DNA from 2 places in the Pseudomonas sp. GW821-FHT02C04 genome. Region 2 is predicted to be linked to the other one. Evidence: riboswitches for the same ligand, from Rfam matches in the RefSeq annotation. Region 2 holds a riboswitch; the other holds the start of a gene.
The links. A riboswitch is a leader RNA that binds a small molecule or an ion and turns the genes downstream of it on or off. The one in region 2 is predicted to bind manganese.
Positions count from the first base shown of each region.

Region 1: linked by a shared signal. The riboswitch ahead of mntP (manganese efflux pump MntP) and the one ahead of AC07VV_RS28500 (TMEM165/GDT1 family protein) in region 2 are both predicted to bind manganese.

Region 1 covers NZ_JBWKVT010000001.1:542,695-549,598, forward strand. Annotated here, with positions in the region: gene AC07VV_RS02340 (C45 family autoproteolytic acyltransferase/hydrolase) at 1-316, shown strand, start outside; gene AC07VV_RS02345 (MFS transporter) at 365-1,711, shown strand; gene mntP (manganese efflux pump MntP) at 1,727-2,290, opposite strand; yybP-ykoY riboswitch at 2,298-2,469, opposite strand; gene AC07VV_RS02355 (ATP-binding protein) at 2,499-3,890, opposite strand; gene AC07VV_RS02360 (response regulator) at 3,887-4,549, opposite strand; gene AC07VV_RS02365 (PepSY domain-containing protein) at 4,720-4,986, shown strand; gene AC07VV_RS02370 (cytochrome b/b6 domain-containing protein) at 4,986-5,531, shown strand; gene AC07VV_RS02375 (sialidase family protein) at 5,583-6,878, shown strand; gene AC07VV_RS02380 (hypothetical protein) at 6,878-6,904, shown strand, end outside.
Region 2 covers NZ_JBWKVT010000011.1:64,819-71,722, reverse strand. Annotated here, with positions in the region: gene AC07VV_RS28510 (2-hydroxyacid dehydrogenase) at 1-68, shown strand, start outside; gene AC07VV_RS28505 (methyltransferase) at 102-1,100, shown strand; yybP-ykoY riboswitch at 1,140-1,264, shown strand; gene AC07VV_RS28500 (TMEM165/GDT1 family protein) at 1,352-1,936, shown strand; gene AC07VV_RS28495 (M48 family metallopeptidase) at 2,078-2,896, opposite strand; partial or broken gene AC07VV_RS28490 (methyl-accepting chemotaxis protein) at 3,160-4,446, shown strand; gene AC07VV_RS28485 (methyl-accepting chemotaxis protein) at 4,459-5,301, shown strand; gene AC07VV_RS28480 (SOS response-associated peptidase) at 5,306-5,929, opposite strand; gene AC07VV_RS28475 (putative signal transducing protein) at 5,966-6,226, opposite strand; gene AC07VV_RS28470 (CPXCG motif-containing cysteine-rich protein) at 6,236-6,418, opposite strand; gene AC07VV_RS28465 (1-acyl-sn-glycerol-3-phosphate acyltransferase) at 6,561-6,904, shown strand, end outside.

The sequences.
Region 1 (6,904 bases), on a different contig from region 2:
CACCAACCATTTCCTCGATCCGAGCCTGAGCGCTGGCGAACGCACGCCGGACGCCTCGACCACCTACGCCCGCATCGACCATGTGAACGCCTTGCTGAGCGGCATGACCGAGGGCGACCTGATACTTCGGGCCGATGCCATGTGCGGCGCGGCCGGCGAGGAAGCACCGATCTGCTTCCACCCCGACTTGAGCATGCCGGCCACCGAGCGCTGGGAAACCTTGCTGACCATCGGCATCGACACTGAACAATGCGTGCTCGAATTCGCCGCCGGCAACCCGAAACAGCTGGCCCGCAACGGTTACCAGCGTTTCTGAAACCCTGAAGCAACGCCCCGAAAAACAACAACAAGAGGAGCACCCCACATGGCCAGTCACCCTGAACGCACGACGGGTTCACCGTCGGCACTGAGAACCTTCTTCGTCTCCGGCATGGGCACCGCCCTGGAGTTCTATGACTTCGTGATCTACGGCACCGCCGCCGCGCTGGTCTTCCCCAAGGTGTTTTTCCCGCAGATGGACCCGCTCACCGCAACCCTCGTTGCCTTTGGCGCGTTCGGCGCGGGGTTCTTCGCCCGACCGTTGGGCGGCATGGTGTTCGGGCATTACGGCGACAAGCTCGGCCGCCAGAAAATGCTGGTCATCACCTTGTCGTTGATGGGGCTCAGCACCTTTCTGATCGGCTGTTTGCCGGGATACGCAACAATCGGCGCGGGTGCGCCGGCGTTACTGGTGCTGTTGCGACTGGTGCAGGGTTTTGCCGCCGGGGGCGAGTGGGGCGGTGCCGCGTTGTTCGGCATCGAGTCGGCACCCGTGGGGCGTCGAGGGCTGTGGGGCAGTTTCACCAGCATGGGCATCGGCATTGGCGGGATTCTCGGCTCGGCGGTGTTCGCCGTGGTCAGCGTGGTGGCGAACGATGACCTTGCCGGTTTTGCCTGGCGCATTCCGTTCTGGCTGGGCGGCGTGCTGGTGCTGGTCGGGCTCTATGCGCGGTTGCAGAAACCGGCGCAGTCGCTCAATGAGCCGAACGTCCACGGGCGCATGCCGTTGATTGAAGCGTTGCGTGCGCGACCTCGGGCCATGTTGCTGTGCACCGGCATCGCGTTTGGCTACGTGACCATCGCCTACATCGGCAGCACGTTCTTCCTGTCCTACGCCACACAACTGGGCTATGGCAGCACCGACGCACTGATTTTCGACATCGCGCTGTCGGTTGCCATCGTCATCACCGCGCCGCTGTTTGCCTTGCTGTCCGACCGAATCGGCCGGCGCAAGGTGATGATCCTGGGGGCATTCATCATGGCGGTCGGGTTCTTCATGTTCTTCCCGTTGGTGGGTTTGAAAAGCCTGTTGATCTCCACGCTCGCCTACATCGTGATCGGTGCCTTCATGGGCGCAACGCAAGGGCCGATCCCGGCGTTTCTGGCCGAGCAGTTCCCACGGGACATGCGTTATTCAGGGATGTCGGCGGCGTACCAGATCGGTGCCGCGCTGGGAGGCGGGACGGCATCGAGTGTGGCCACGGCCATTCTGATCGCCAACAACCACGATGCGTTTGGCGTAGCAGTTTACGGAGCGGTGGCACTGGGGATCGTGGCGGTCTGCTCGTTCTTCCTCAAGGAGACCGCGCACTTGAGCCTGGATGAAATCGATGCGCCATCCAGCGGTGCGCCGACCTCTGCACCGGTGCCGGGGCGTTTGCAGACGCCCTGACACCGGCATTCGGGATCAGGCCGTAAGGTGTTCGTAGAGAATTGTCGCGCCGACGATCATCAGCACCACACCGCCGACGATTTCCGCACGCTTGCCGACCACGGTGCCCAGCACCCGACCCAGCATCACGCCAATAGTGACCATGGTCATGGTCGCCAGGCCAATGGCAGCGGCGGCTACCCAGATGTTCACATCGACAAACGCCAGGCCGACGCCGACCGCCAGTGCGTCGATGCTGGTGGCGAAGGCAGTGACCGCGAGAATGAAGAATGAGTGCTGCCCCGGTTTTTCTTCTTCGGCTTCCTCATGCTTGAGGCCGTTGTAGATCATATGCAGACCGAGCGCGATCAGCAGGGTGAAGGCGATCCAGTGGTCCCAGTCTTCCACCCAGCGGGTGGCGGCCTGGCCGATGAGCCAGCCGATGATCGGGGTGATCGCTTCGATGACACCGAAAATCAGACCGGTACGCAGGGCTTCGGTGAGGCGAGGTTTGTGCAGGCTGGAGCCCTTGCCGATGGCGGCCGCGAAGGCATCCGTGGACATGGCGAGTGCGAGGAAGATCAGGGAAACAGGATTCACGGGCAATACTTCCAGTCGGGCCATGAGTCAACGACACAACCACACGCCCGACTTTCGGCATGGATGTGTCGTCGGTCTCACCAACCAGAAGGTGTTCGCACCACGGCATGTTGCCGAATATGTTGATACGAACGCTTCCGAGGGGCTCGGAAGCAGGTTACTCCCCAACGAAGGCCCGGATCATAGGCAGGCAAACATGAAAATTTCGTTAAACGCCCTGCGCAGGTTTTGCTGATCCGGGAGGGATCCGCAGCTCGGCGCACAGCCCGCCCTGAGGTCGGTTGTACAGCTGCAAAGTGCTGCCGATCTTGCTTACGATCATCTGCACGATGGCCAGTCCCAGCCCCGCGCCATTGGCGTGACCCTCGCTGTAGAAGCGTTCGAACAAACGCGCATATTGCTGCTCATCGATGCCGGGGCCGGCATCTTCGACGCTGATCGACACCGAACCGCAAGCCTGTGGTTGCACCTGAATCCGCACTTCGCTGCCGGGGGGCGCGAAGTTCAGCGCATTGGTTACCAGATTTTGCAGAGCGATGGCCAACGCCACCGGATCGGTGTCGACCGGGCAGTGGTGGTCGCTGTCGAGGATCAGCTCGACGTCTTTTTCCAATGCCAGCGGCGTCAGCTCGGCCAGCTCCTCGCGCACCAGCGCGGTCAGTTCGACGCGGGAGTTTTGCGGGGACGCCAGACGCGGTTCGATGCGCGCCATGGTCAGCAACTGGCTGGCGATGCGCGTGGCGCGGTCCACGGCGCTGACCAGAAATTCCAGCGCTTCTTCGCGCTGTTGCGGGGTGTTGGCCAACTGCGCGTTCTGCGCGTGAATCCGCAGGATCGCCAGCGGCGTGCGCAGCTCGTGGGCCGCGTCAGCGATAAAGCGCCGTTCACGGGCCAGCAGGTTATCGATCTGTTGCAGCAAGCGGTTGAGCGCGGTCTGCATCGGCTCCAAATCCTGGGGCAGGGGACTCAGGTGCAGAGGTTTCAAGGTGTCTGTGTTGCGGCCACGAATCGACCGGGCCATGGCCCGCAGCGGCTGCAAACCCCAGCCGATGGTCAGCCAGATCAAGATGGTCAGCAGCGGCACGCCGATCAGGCTCGGCCACAAGGTATGGCCGACGATGCGGGTGATCAGATCCTGGCGGATGTCGTCGCGTTCGCCGACCCAGATCAACAGGCCTTGTCGCGGATCCTGGAGCAGGAAGGCGCACCAGTCGCGGCCGTTTTCCATCAGGTCATGGGCGCCGAGGGTGGCGGGCGGCGCATCCAGAATCGGGGCCTCGGCTGAACGCATCAGCAACTGGCCGTCGTTGCGCCAGACCTGAAACGTCAGCCGTGTCTCGTAGGGATGCGCCGCTTCGCCATCGCCGACCCGGCTCATCGCCTCGTCGAAGGCCTGATGCAGACGCTCCCAATCGTTGTCGCCGGGTGCACGCTGGGCCAGCACGCCTTGCAGCAGGCGCGCACCTTGCGCCAGCTGGGCGTCGTAGATTTCTTCGATTTCATGGTGGCTGTAGCGCAACACTGCCCAACTGATCAGCACATCGCCGAGCAGCACGATCATCAGCACCGGCAGCAGAATCCGCGCGCGTATCGAGTTCATGGTTTGAGCTCCACGACGTAACCCACGCCGCGCACCGTGCGGATCAGTTCGGCGGAGAGTTTCTTGCGCAGATTGTGGATCAGCACTTCCAGGGTGTTGCTTTCGACCCGTTCCTGCCAGCCGTACAGCGTAAGCGACAGGCGCTCGCGGGTGACGACCTTGCCGGGACGCGCCATCAGTTGATGCAACAACTGATATTCCATCGGCGTGACCACCACCGTGCTGCCGCGCCAGGTGACTTGCTGACTGATCGGGTCGAGGCAGACGCCTGCGTGTTCCAGCACCGGTTGCGCACGGCCCTGACTGCGCCGCAACAAAGCGCGGATGCGCGCCTTGAGCTCGTCGACATCGAATGGCTTGACCAGATAATCGTCAGCGCCGGCATCCAGCCCGGCGATGCGTTCGGCGGTGCCATCGCGGGCGGTGAGGATCAGCACCGGCAAATCGTGCTGGGTGGCACGCAATTGTTGCAGCAGCGCCAGACCGTCGAGCCTTGGCAGTCCGAGGTCAAGCAGCAACAGATCGAAGCTTTCGCTGCGCAATGCATGCAACGCACTGACGCCGTCCTGCAGCCAGTCGAGGGTGTAGCCCTCGTTGCTCAGGGCGACGCGGATGCCCTGGCCGAGGGCGCGGTCATCTTCGACCAGAAGTAGGCGCATGGCATTTTCTCTGTAGGAAATCGGGCGCGTGTTCGGCGGCATCATGCCGCTCGCCTTGCTGCCGTGGCAGCCCCTGAGCCGGCGAAGATGTTACGACTCGTTGCCAACTAAGCTTTCGTTAAGCTTGGTTTTGCACAGTGGGGCCTTTCCCATCCAGCGAGAGTGCTTTCATGCGCAAACTTGTGCTGTTGTCCCTGATTGTCGCCAGCCCCCTGGCCGTCGCCGGCCCGCAATGCACCACGGCCGAACGTTCGCAGTGGCAGGACCAGAAGGCGTTTCAGGAACAGCTGAAAACCCAGGGTTATGAAATCAGCAAGTTCAAGGTCACCGACGGCAACTGCTACGAGATCTACGGCTTCGACAAGGACAAGCGCAAGGTCGAGATCTACCACGACCCGGTCAGCGGCAAAGCGGTGAAAACCGAGATCAAGGGCTGATGCCACGCGAGTCCCTGCGCCTCTGGGATCCGGTGGTGCGGGTGTTTCACCTGTCCATCGCCGGGGTCTTTGCCGCCAACTACTTCTTCAATGAGGCCGGTGACGACTGGCATGTCTGGCTCGGCTATTACGCCATGGGCTGGCTGCTGGTGCGTTTGGTGTGGGGATTCGTCGGGCCGCGCAGTGCGCGCTGGTCGGACTTCTGGCCGACGCCGTCGAGGCTGGCGGCCCATGCCCGGTCGCTGATCGCCGGGCGGCCCGAACATCGCCTCGGGCATTCGCCGATCGGCGCGCTGGTGATGATCTTGATGCTGCTGGCGATGCTGACCGTTGGCCTCAGCGGCTGGGCCATGGAAGAAATCGATGCCCTGTGGGGCGCCGACTGGCCGTTGCAAGTCCACGAAACCGCCGCCGACGCTTTGCTGGCGCTGGTCATCGTGCACATCGCGGCCGCGCTGTTTGAAAGTGTTCAGGTGCGCGACAACCTGCCGTTGTCGATGCTCACCGGGCGCCGGCGTCGTTTGCCGGACGATCCGGGCCCGTGACAGGGATGTTCTTTCGATGGATTGCCATCTCGTAACTGCCATGAGCTGCCTATGCGTGCCTTGTCCTTTTGCTTGAGATTCGTTGTCGCCGCGCTTGCCGTGAGCCTGATTTTTATCGCGGCGTGGCGCAGTCACCCGGAGCATGTGCTGGCGCCGTTTGCGGTTGAAACGCCTGTCGCCCAGGCTTCGGCGAACGCTGCGGAACCGATGTACAGCAGCCGTTTCGTGTCCTCGGAACTGGATGATTTCGTGCACTCGTCTTCGGTCACCGCGCTGCCCGGCGGCGACCTGATGGCCGTGTGGTTCGCCGGCTCCCGTGAAGGCGCCGCCGACGTGCAGATCCGCACCGCACGTTTCAACGCCAGGACAGCGGAGTGGGGCGCCGAACAGGTGCTGGCCACCCGCGAATCCACCGTCGCCGGCACCCAGCGTTACATCCGCAAACTCGGTAATCCGGTGATCGCCCTCGCGCCGGATCAGCGCTTGTGGATGTTCTACGTGTCGGTGTCCGTCGGCGGCTGGGCCACTAGTGCGATCAACGTGATGGTCTCTGATGACCTGGGGCGCAACTGGACGGCGCCGCGACAGTTGATCACCTCGCCGTTCTTCAACATCAGCACTTTGGTGCGCGCGGCGCCGGTGTTCCATGCCGACGGCTCGATCGGCCTGCCGGTGTATCACGAGTTCATGGGCAAGTTTGCCGAATACCTGTACCTGAGTGCGGACGGCGCCGTGATCGACAAATTCCGCATCAGCCGTGGCAAGCATTCGCTGCAACCGACCATCGTGCCGCAGGATGAACGCCGCGCCGTGGCGATGCTGCGTTACGCCGGTGAAACCCATCACAAGGTGCTGGCCAGCCGCACCGAAGACGCCGGGCAGACCTGGAGCGAACCGTATCCGCTGGAACCGGCCAATCCCAATTCGTCGCTGGCGGCGGTGGGCACGGCTGATGACGGTTTGCTGGTGGCGCTGAATGACCTGCGCGACGGTCGTTTCAAGCTCAGCCTGTACGGCACCGATGCCAATCTCAATGACTGGCGCAACGTGATCGAACTCGACCAGTCCCCCGATCCCCTCGGTCAACCGTTCGCCCCGGAAGCCTACAAGGCAATCATCGGCGAAGGCTTTCGCGCTTCAAGCGGCGCTCAGCGCCTGCCGTTGGAGCAGCGTTTTCTGAGCAACCTCGACTACCGCGTGTGCAAGCCCGAAGGCTGTGAGTTCGAGTACGAATACCCGTACTTCAGCCGTAGCGGCGATGGCCTGTATCACCTGGTGTATTCCTGGAACAACACTTTCATCAAACATGTCAGCTTCAACGATGCCTGGCTGGCGGAGCGCCTGTGATGCTGTTTCTCTGGCAAGCCCATTTG
Region 2 (6,904 bases):
TCGTCGGCCAACTGGTGGAAAACACCCAGGCGTTCTACAGCGGTAAGGCGCTGCGGGTCGTCAGTTGATAAACTGCGGCACTTTTTTTCACAGGAGCAGTTATGGATCCGCGCAGTGAAGTACTGCTTCGTCAGGTCGAGTTATTCCAGGGTTCGCTGTTGTTGGCCGGTCTGCCCGCCGACGATCTGCTCGGGCGCCTGCCCAACGCCTTTGGCTGGTGCTGGCATGCCGGCGATCAGGCGGCGCTCGATGCGCGCTTTGAAGGCCGCAGCCATTTCGGCGTCAACGTGCCGGAGCGCGAGTTCGACAGCGCGGTGGTGTTCCTGCCCAAGTCCAAGGACCTGACCGATTACATCCTCAACGCCGTGGCCTCACGCCTGGCCGGGCGCGAAGTGTTTCTGGTCGGGGAAAAGCGCAGCGGCATCGAAGGTGCCTCCAAGCAACTCAACCCGTTCGGCAAGCCACGCAAGCTCGACAGCGCGCGTCATTGCCAACTCTGGCAAGTGACGATAGCCAACGCCCCTGAAGCCAAATCCCTGGAAAGTCTGGCGCAGACTTATGAGCTGCCACTGGCCGAAGGCCCGCTGAAAGTCATCAGCCTGCCGGGCGTCTTCAGCCATGGCCGACTGGATCGCGGCAGCGCCCTGCTGCTGGAGCATCTGGACAAACTGCCGAGCGGTCACCTGCTGGATTTCGGTTGCGGTGCCGGCGTGCTTGGCGCGGCGGTCAAACGTCGCTACCCGCACAATCAGGTCACATTGCTCGACGTCGACGCCTTCGCTGCCGCCAGCAGTCGCCTGACTCTGGCAGCCAACGGTCTGGAAGCCGACGTGTTGACCGGTGACGGAATCGACGCTGCGCCGATGGGTTTGAACGCGATTCTGAGCAACCCACCGTTCCACGTCGGCGTTCACACCGACTACTTCGCCACCGAGAACTTGCTGCGAAAAGCGGCCAAACATCTGAAAAACGGCGGCGAACTGCGTCTGGTGGCGAACAGTTTCCTGAAGTACCAGCCACTGATCGAAGAGCATCTGGGCGTGTGCGCGATCAAGGCCGAAGGCAATGGTTTCCGGATTTACCGGGCCAAACGCGGCTGAAAATTAGCACTTGCCGAATGGATTCTGCCTAGGCAGAATCCGCTCCGTCCTAGGGGAGTAGTCTCCCACGAGCACCATGCTCGTCCGGCATACGTCAACATACTTGATCCTCAGATCATGGCGTATGCGACCCAAGCGTCCGCAGCAGACGGATCGCAGGGTTTGACAAGACCTATGACACGCACACCTTACCCGGGGCGGGAAGGCTGTACGTGTCATAGCCGTGTCGACCCGCCCCTTAGGAAATCCTGATGCTGGACTCGTTACTCGTTCCCACCGCAATCGTTGCCTTGGCCGAAATCGGCGACAAGACGCAACTGCTCGCGCTGATTCTCGCCGCTCGCTTTCGCAAACCCTGGCCGATCATTGCCGGTATCGTCGCTGCGACCCTGGCCAACCACGCGGCAGCCGGTGCGGTAGGCGCCTGGTTCGGCAGCTTCTTCTCCGATGCGGTCCTGCACTGGATTCTCGCCGCGAGCTTCACCGCAACCGCCCTGTGGACGCTGGTGCCGGACAAGATGGATGACGATGAAGCCAGCACCGCCCGCAAGTTCGGGCCGTTCCTGACCACCCTGATCGCATTCTTCCTCGCGGAAATCGGTGACAAGACCCAGATCGCCACCGTGATGCTGGCCGCGCAATACCCGGAACTGTGGCTGGTGATCATCGGCACTACGCTCGGCATGTTGATTGCCAACGTACCGGTGGTTCTGGCGGGTAACTTTGCCGCAGACAAATTGCCATTGACCCTGATCCGTCGCCTCGCGGCTTCGGCATTCATGATTCTGGCAATCGTCGCGGTGTACAAGGCGATGCAGAGCAGCGGCTGGGTTTAATCATGCCAACGCCACTCGTTCCCACGCTCTGCGTGGGAACGCAGCCGGGGACGCTCTGCGCCCCGATGGAACGCGGAGCGTCCCTTGAGGCATTCCCACGCGGAGCGTGGGAATGATCACCTTAGCCGCACTGAAGGAATATCAGGACTTTGGCGCTTTTTCGTAAAGCGGCATGACCTTCGGAATGGCCGCCTGCAACGAGGCGATCCGGCTGGAGGATGCCGGGTGAGTGCTCATGAACTCTGGTGGCGCGCCTTCGGACGCCTTGCTCATCTTGTTCCACAAGGTGATCGCGGCGTTCGGGTTGTAGCCGGCGCGAGCGGCCAGTTCCAGGCCGATCAGGTCGGCTTCGTTTTCGTTGGCACGGCTGTTGGGCAGCGTCATCCCGTAGTTGGCCACGGTGTCGGCCAGCGCCAGGCTGTCCTGACCCAGACCGAGCAACGCACCGGCGCCCTGCTTGGCCATCTCGATGCCATAGGCCTTGGACATTGCTTCACGACCGTGCTCGCGCAGGGCGTGGGCGATTTCATGGCCCATGACCGCGGCGATTTCATCGTCGGTCAGTTTCAGGCTGTCGATCAGCCCGGTGTAGAAAATGATCTTGCCGCCAGGGCCGCAGTTGGCGTTGAGTTCGTCACTCTTGATCAGGTTCACTTCCCACTGCCACTGCGCGGCATCCGGACGGAAGTTCGGCGCCTGGGCGATCAGACGGTTGGCAATCGCCTGAACCCGCTTGGCTTCGTTGCTGGTCTTGTCCAGCACACCTTTGCTGGACGCCTCGCCAACGGTCTTCTGATAGGACTGGGCATACATCTGGTCGACCTCTTGCGAGGACAGCATGCTGAACATGTACTGCTTGCGCTCCACGCCCACGGCACCGCCGCTGGTGGTGTTGACCGACTGACAACCGGCCAGCAACAGCGCCGCGCTCAGTGCACTTACAACCAAAGTCTTGTTCATTCAAAAGCTCCCTGAAAACATGCCGCGTATCCTAGGCGGGTAATTGTATCGACGCCAGATACAACAGACGTGATGCACCTGTTTTCAGAAGACACCGCTCGGCCCTGTAGGAAAAAATTCACATCCGCCGACAAGCCCTCTGCAACTGCGTCGCACACTGATCCATTTGCGACATCCACCTTCAATTGCTCGCACTTCGCCTCATGGCGCAATAGTGGCTGCCGATACAGCAGCGCAGATGTCCTCTTGCGTGCGGAGCTTCCATGAAATTCAAGTCGATCCAGTTTTCCGTGGCGGCCCTGGCCGGCGCCATCGTTCTCAGCGTGGTGGCTGCGCTGGTGCTGTATGCGCTGTTTTCCGGCGCCCGCACTCAAGAGATGGTCCAACAACGGACACAAGCCCAGTTCGAACAAGTCATCGAACAACGCCTGACCTCGCTGGCGCAGACCCAGGTCAGCCAGATCCAGCGCGAGCTGGAAGCGCCGCTGCTGATTGCCGGCGGACTGGTGCGGGTCAACGCCCTGCTCGGCACGCCAGGCGCCGATGGCCAGCCACGACTGACCGTCAGCCGCGAGCAACTGATCAGCCTGATCAAGGAAAACGTCGAGAAAAACCCAAAGATTCTCGGCACCTACATCGGCTGGGAAAAGAACGCACTGGACCACAATGACGCGGCTTATGTCGGCACCAGCGTGGTCGGCATCGACGCCGCCAACGGGCGCTTCTTGCCGTGGTGGTTCCGCAACGAGGACGGCACACTCGGCCTGGACAAACTGGTGGACGTCGACGACCAGAAAGTCCTGTCCACCGGCGTGCGCGCCAGCGAGTACTACCTGTGCTCGAAAGAAACCAAAAAATCCTGCGTGATCGATCCGGCGCCCTACAAGGTCGGCGACAAGATCGTCATGCTCGCGTCCTTCATTGAACCGATCATGCTCAACGGCGCGTTCCAGGGCATCGTCGGCGCCGACCTGTCGGTGAACTTCATTCAGGAAATGCTCCTGGGCGCGAACCAGAAACTGTACAGCGGCGCCGGGCAAATGGCCCTGATCGGCGGCAACGGCCGGATCGTTGCCTACACCAAGGACCCGAGCAAATTCGGCGAGAAGGTCAGCGACATCCTCGACGCCCAGCAGATTGCCAACATGGCCAATCTCAAGCGCGGCGAAGTGACCTACACCGTCAATAAGGAGTCGGGCCGGATCGAACTGTACCTGCCATTCGGCATCGGTCAGACCGACGCACGCTGGACGCTGATGCTGCAACTGCCGCTCAACGCGGTGATGGCCGACCTGCAGAAACTCCAGGGTGACCTCGACGCCCAGCGCAAATCCGACACCTTCGGCATGGCCATGGTCGGCCTGATCATCGCCGGCCTCGGCCTGTTGGTGATCTGGCTGGTGGGCCACGGCATCGCCCGACCGCTGAAGCAAATGGTGACCATGCTCGATGACATCGCCCAGGGCGAAGGCGACCTGACCCGTCGCTTGAGCAGTGATCGCAAAGACGAACTTGGCTCAATCGCCAAAGGCTTCAACACCTTCCTCGCGAAGTTGCAGGCGATGATCACACAGGTAGTGACGTCGGTGCAGAGTGTCAGCGATTCGTCGGAGCACACGGCGGACATCGCGATCCGCACCAATATCGGCATACAGAAGCAGATGGCCGAGATTGATCAGGTCGCCACCGCCGTGCAGGAAATGACCGCCACTGCCCAGGACGTGGCGCGCAACGCGACCCAGGCCGCGCAAGCCGCCAGCCATGCCGATCAGGCTGCCAGCCAGGGGATGCAGATCGTGCGCGACACGTCGAATTCGATCGGCGTGCTGGCCGTGGAAATCGGCAAGGCGGTGGACGTGGTGCAGACGCTGGCCAAGGACAGCGAAAACATCAACGCGATCCTCATCGCCATTCGCGGGATCGCCGAGCAGACCAACCTGCTGGCCCTCAACGCGGCCATCGAAGCCGCCCGTGCCGGTGAGCAGGGACGCGGGTTTGCCGTGGTGGCCGACGAGGTGCGCAACCTGGCGCAGAAAACCCAGAAAGCCACCGAAGAAATCCAGAGCATGATCCAGCAACTGCAACAGGGCACCCGCGATGTGGTGCGGGTCATGGAAGACAGCCAGAACCGCACCGACGAAAGCGTGCAGCACGCGGCCAAGGCAGCCGAAGCGCTGGAGACCATCACCCAGGCGGTGTCGGTGATCAACGACATGAACACCCAGATCGCCAGCGCCGCCGAAGAACAGAGCGCGGTGGCCGACGACATCAACCGCAACGTGATCAACATCGGTCAGGTGGCGAATGAAGTGGCGGGCGGTGCGGACGAGTCGAGTTCGGCGAGTGCGGATTTGACCAAATTGGCGGAGCAGCAGCGACGGTTGATCAATCAGTTCAAGGTCTGATCAATCAGGCCGGAGTCAGGCACTCCGGCCCGTTGAGTTTCGGATCATTGACCATGTTCGCCAGCACCCGCTCGCGCAAGGCGGCGGGTTCGCTGGCGAGCAGGCCTTGCAGGACATGCAACGGCGTCTCGGGATCGAGCCACGCCGCCTGCCCTGCCTCATCGAGAATCAACGGCCGGCGCTGACTGGCCGCCGGTTGAGTGATCACCGCGGTGCTCAGCCAGACCTGCTCCTGCACCGGATACGCTTCCCAGATCGCCGCGAAAAACAGCGAAGAGCCTTCCCCCGGCGTCAACCAGTACGGTCGCTTGCGCGTGGTGCCGCGCCATTCGTAAAAGCCGTTGGCCGGCAGCAGGCAACGGCGCAGGCGCAGGGCTTCGCGAAACATCGGTTGTTCGGCGACGGTTTCGGCCCGGGCATGGGCCGGAGTGCGCGACAAATCAGTCAGCCACGGCGGCGTCAGGCCCCAACGGGCGCGGGCCAGCGTGCGCTGGCCATCGGCTTCGGCGCGCAGCATAAGCACCGAATCATTGGGGGAAATGTTCCACTGCGCCAGCTGATCGGCGGGAAAACCTGGCAGCGCCGCGAAGTCGCGGTTCCAGCGAAACAGGGCATAACGTCCACACATGGGGCAGCACGACTCAAGGATAAAACGAACGCCAGCCTAACAGACCAGCGTACCGGGGAAGCTCTCCGGTTCATCGCCGGGCAGCGGCAGCGCGGCATTGTACGCGCTGATCAGCTCGCGGGCGTATTCGGCCTGATCGTTCTCGACCGACAATCCGAGCAAACCGAAGATCGGCAACTCGCCCGTGCCACCGAGCAAATCGCGCCCGACCAGATGCGCCTCGATGCCTTCGCTGGCAAGCATGCCCTTGAGCATCTCGCCTTCCATCAGGTTTTCTGGCTCGTAGATTCGCTGCATGGGCGCACCTCACTCGTTTTCGCTGAAGACTTCCAGAAACCAGTCCTCGCCATGGACCTGCAGGACGAACGTAATCGGCCGGCAGCACACCTGACAGTCTTCGATATAGGTCTGATCGCCCCCCGACAGATCCACGGACGTCTCGACCTCTTCACCACAATACGGACATTCATATACTGCGCTTTCCAGCATCGCGGTCTCCCGGGTGACTTGTGCGTATAATCGCCGGTCTATTTGCAGGGCTATTTTTGTCTGGCTACTTTTTCAGACCGTGCCCCGTTGGTTTTCGATCAAAACCTTTACTTACCCTAGCCGTTTCCAACAAGAGAGCATGATGGGCGAATTCGATGCCATCCGACCTTACGACGACAGCGAAGTACCTGCGGTACTGGCAAGACTGCTCGGCGACAAGGCGTTTCTAGATATCCTCACCCACTTCCGCTTCCCGCGTTTCGCCGGTGCCTTCGGCTGGATGCTCAAACCACTTATAGCCCATCGGCTGCGTCGTGAGTTCGCCGACGTGACATCGGTGGCGACTTTGCAGGACAAGGTCGAGTTCTACGTCGACCACACCATCGAGCGCGCCACCGACGGCGTGACCTACACCGGTGTCGAGCAATTCAAGTCCGGCAGCGCTTATCTGTTCATCGCCAACCACCGCGACATCGTGATGGACCC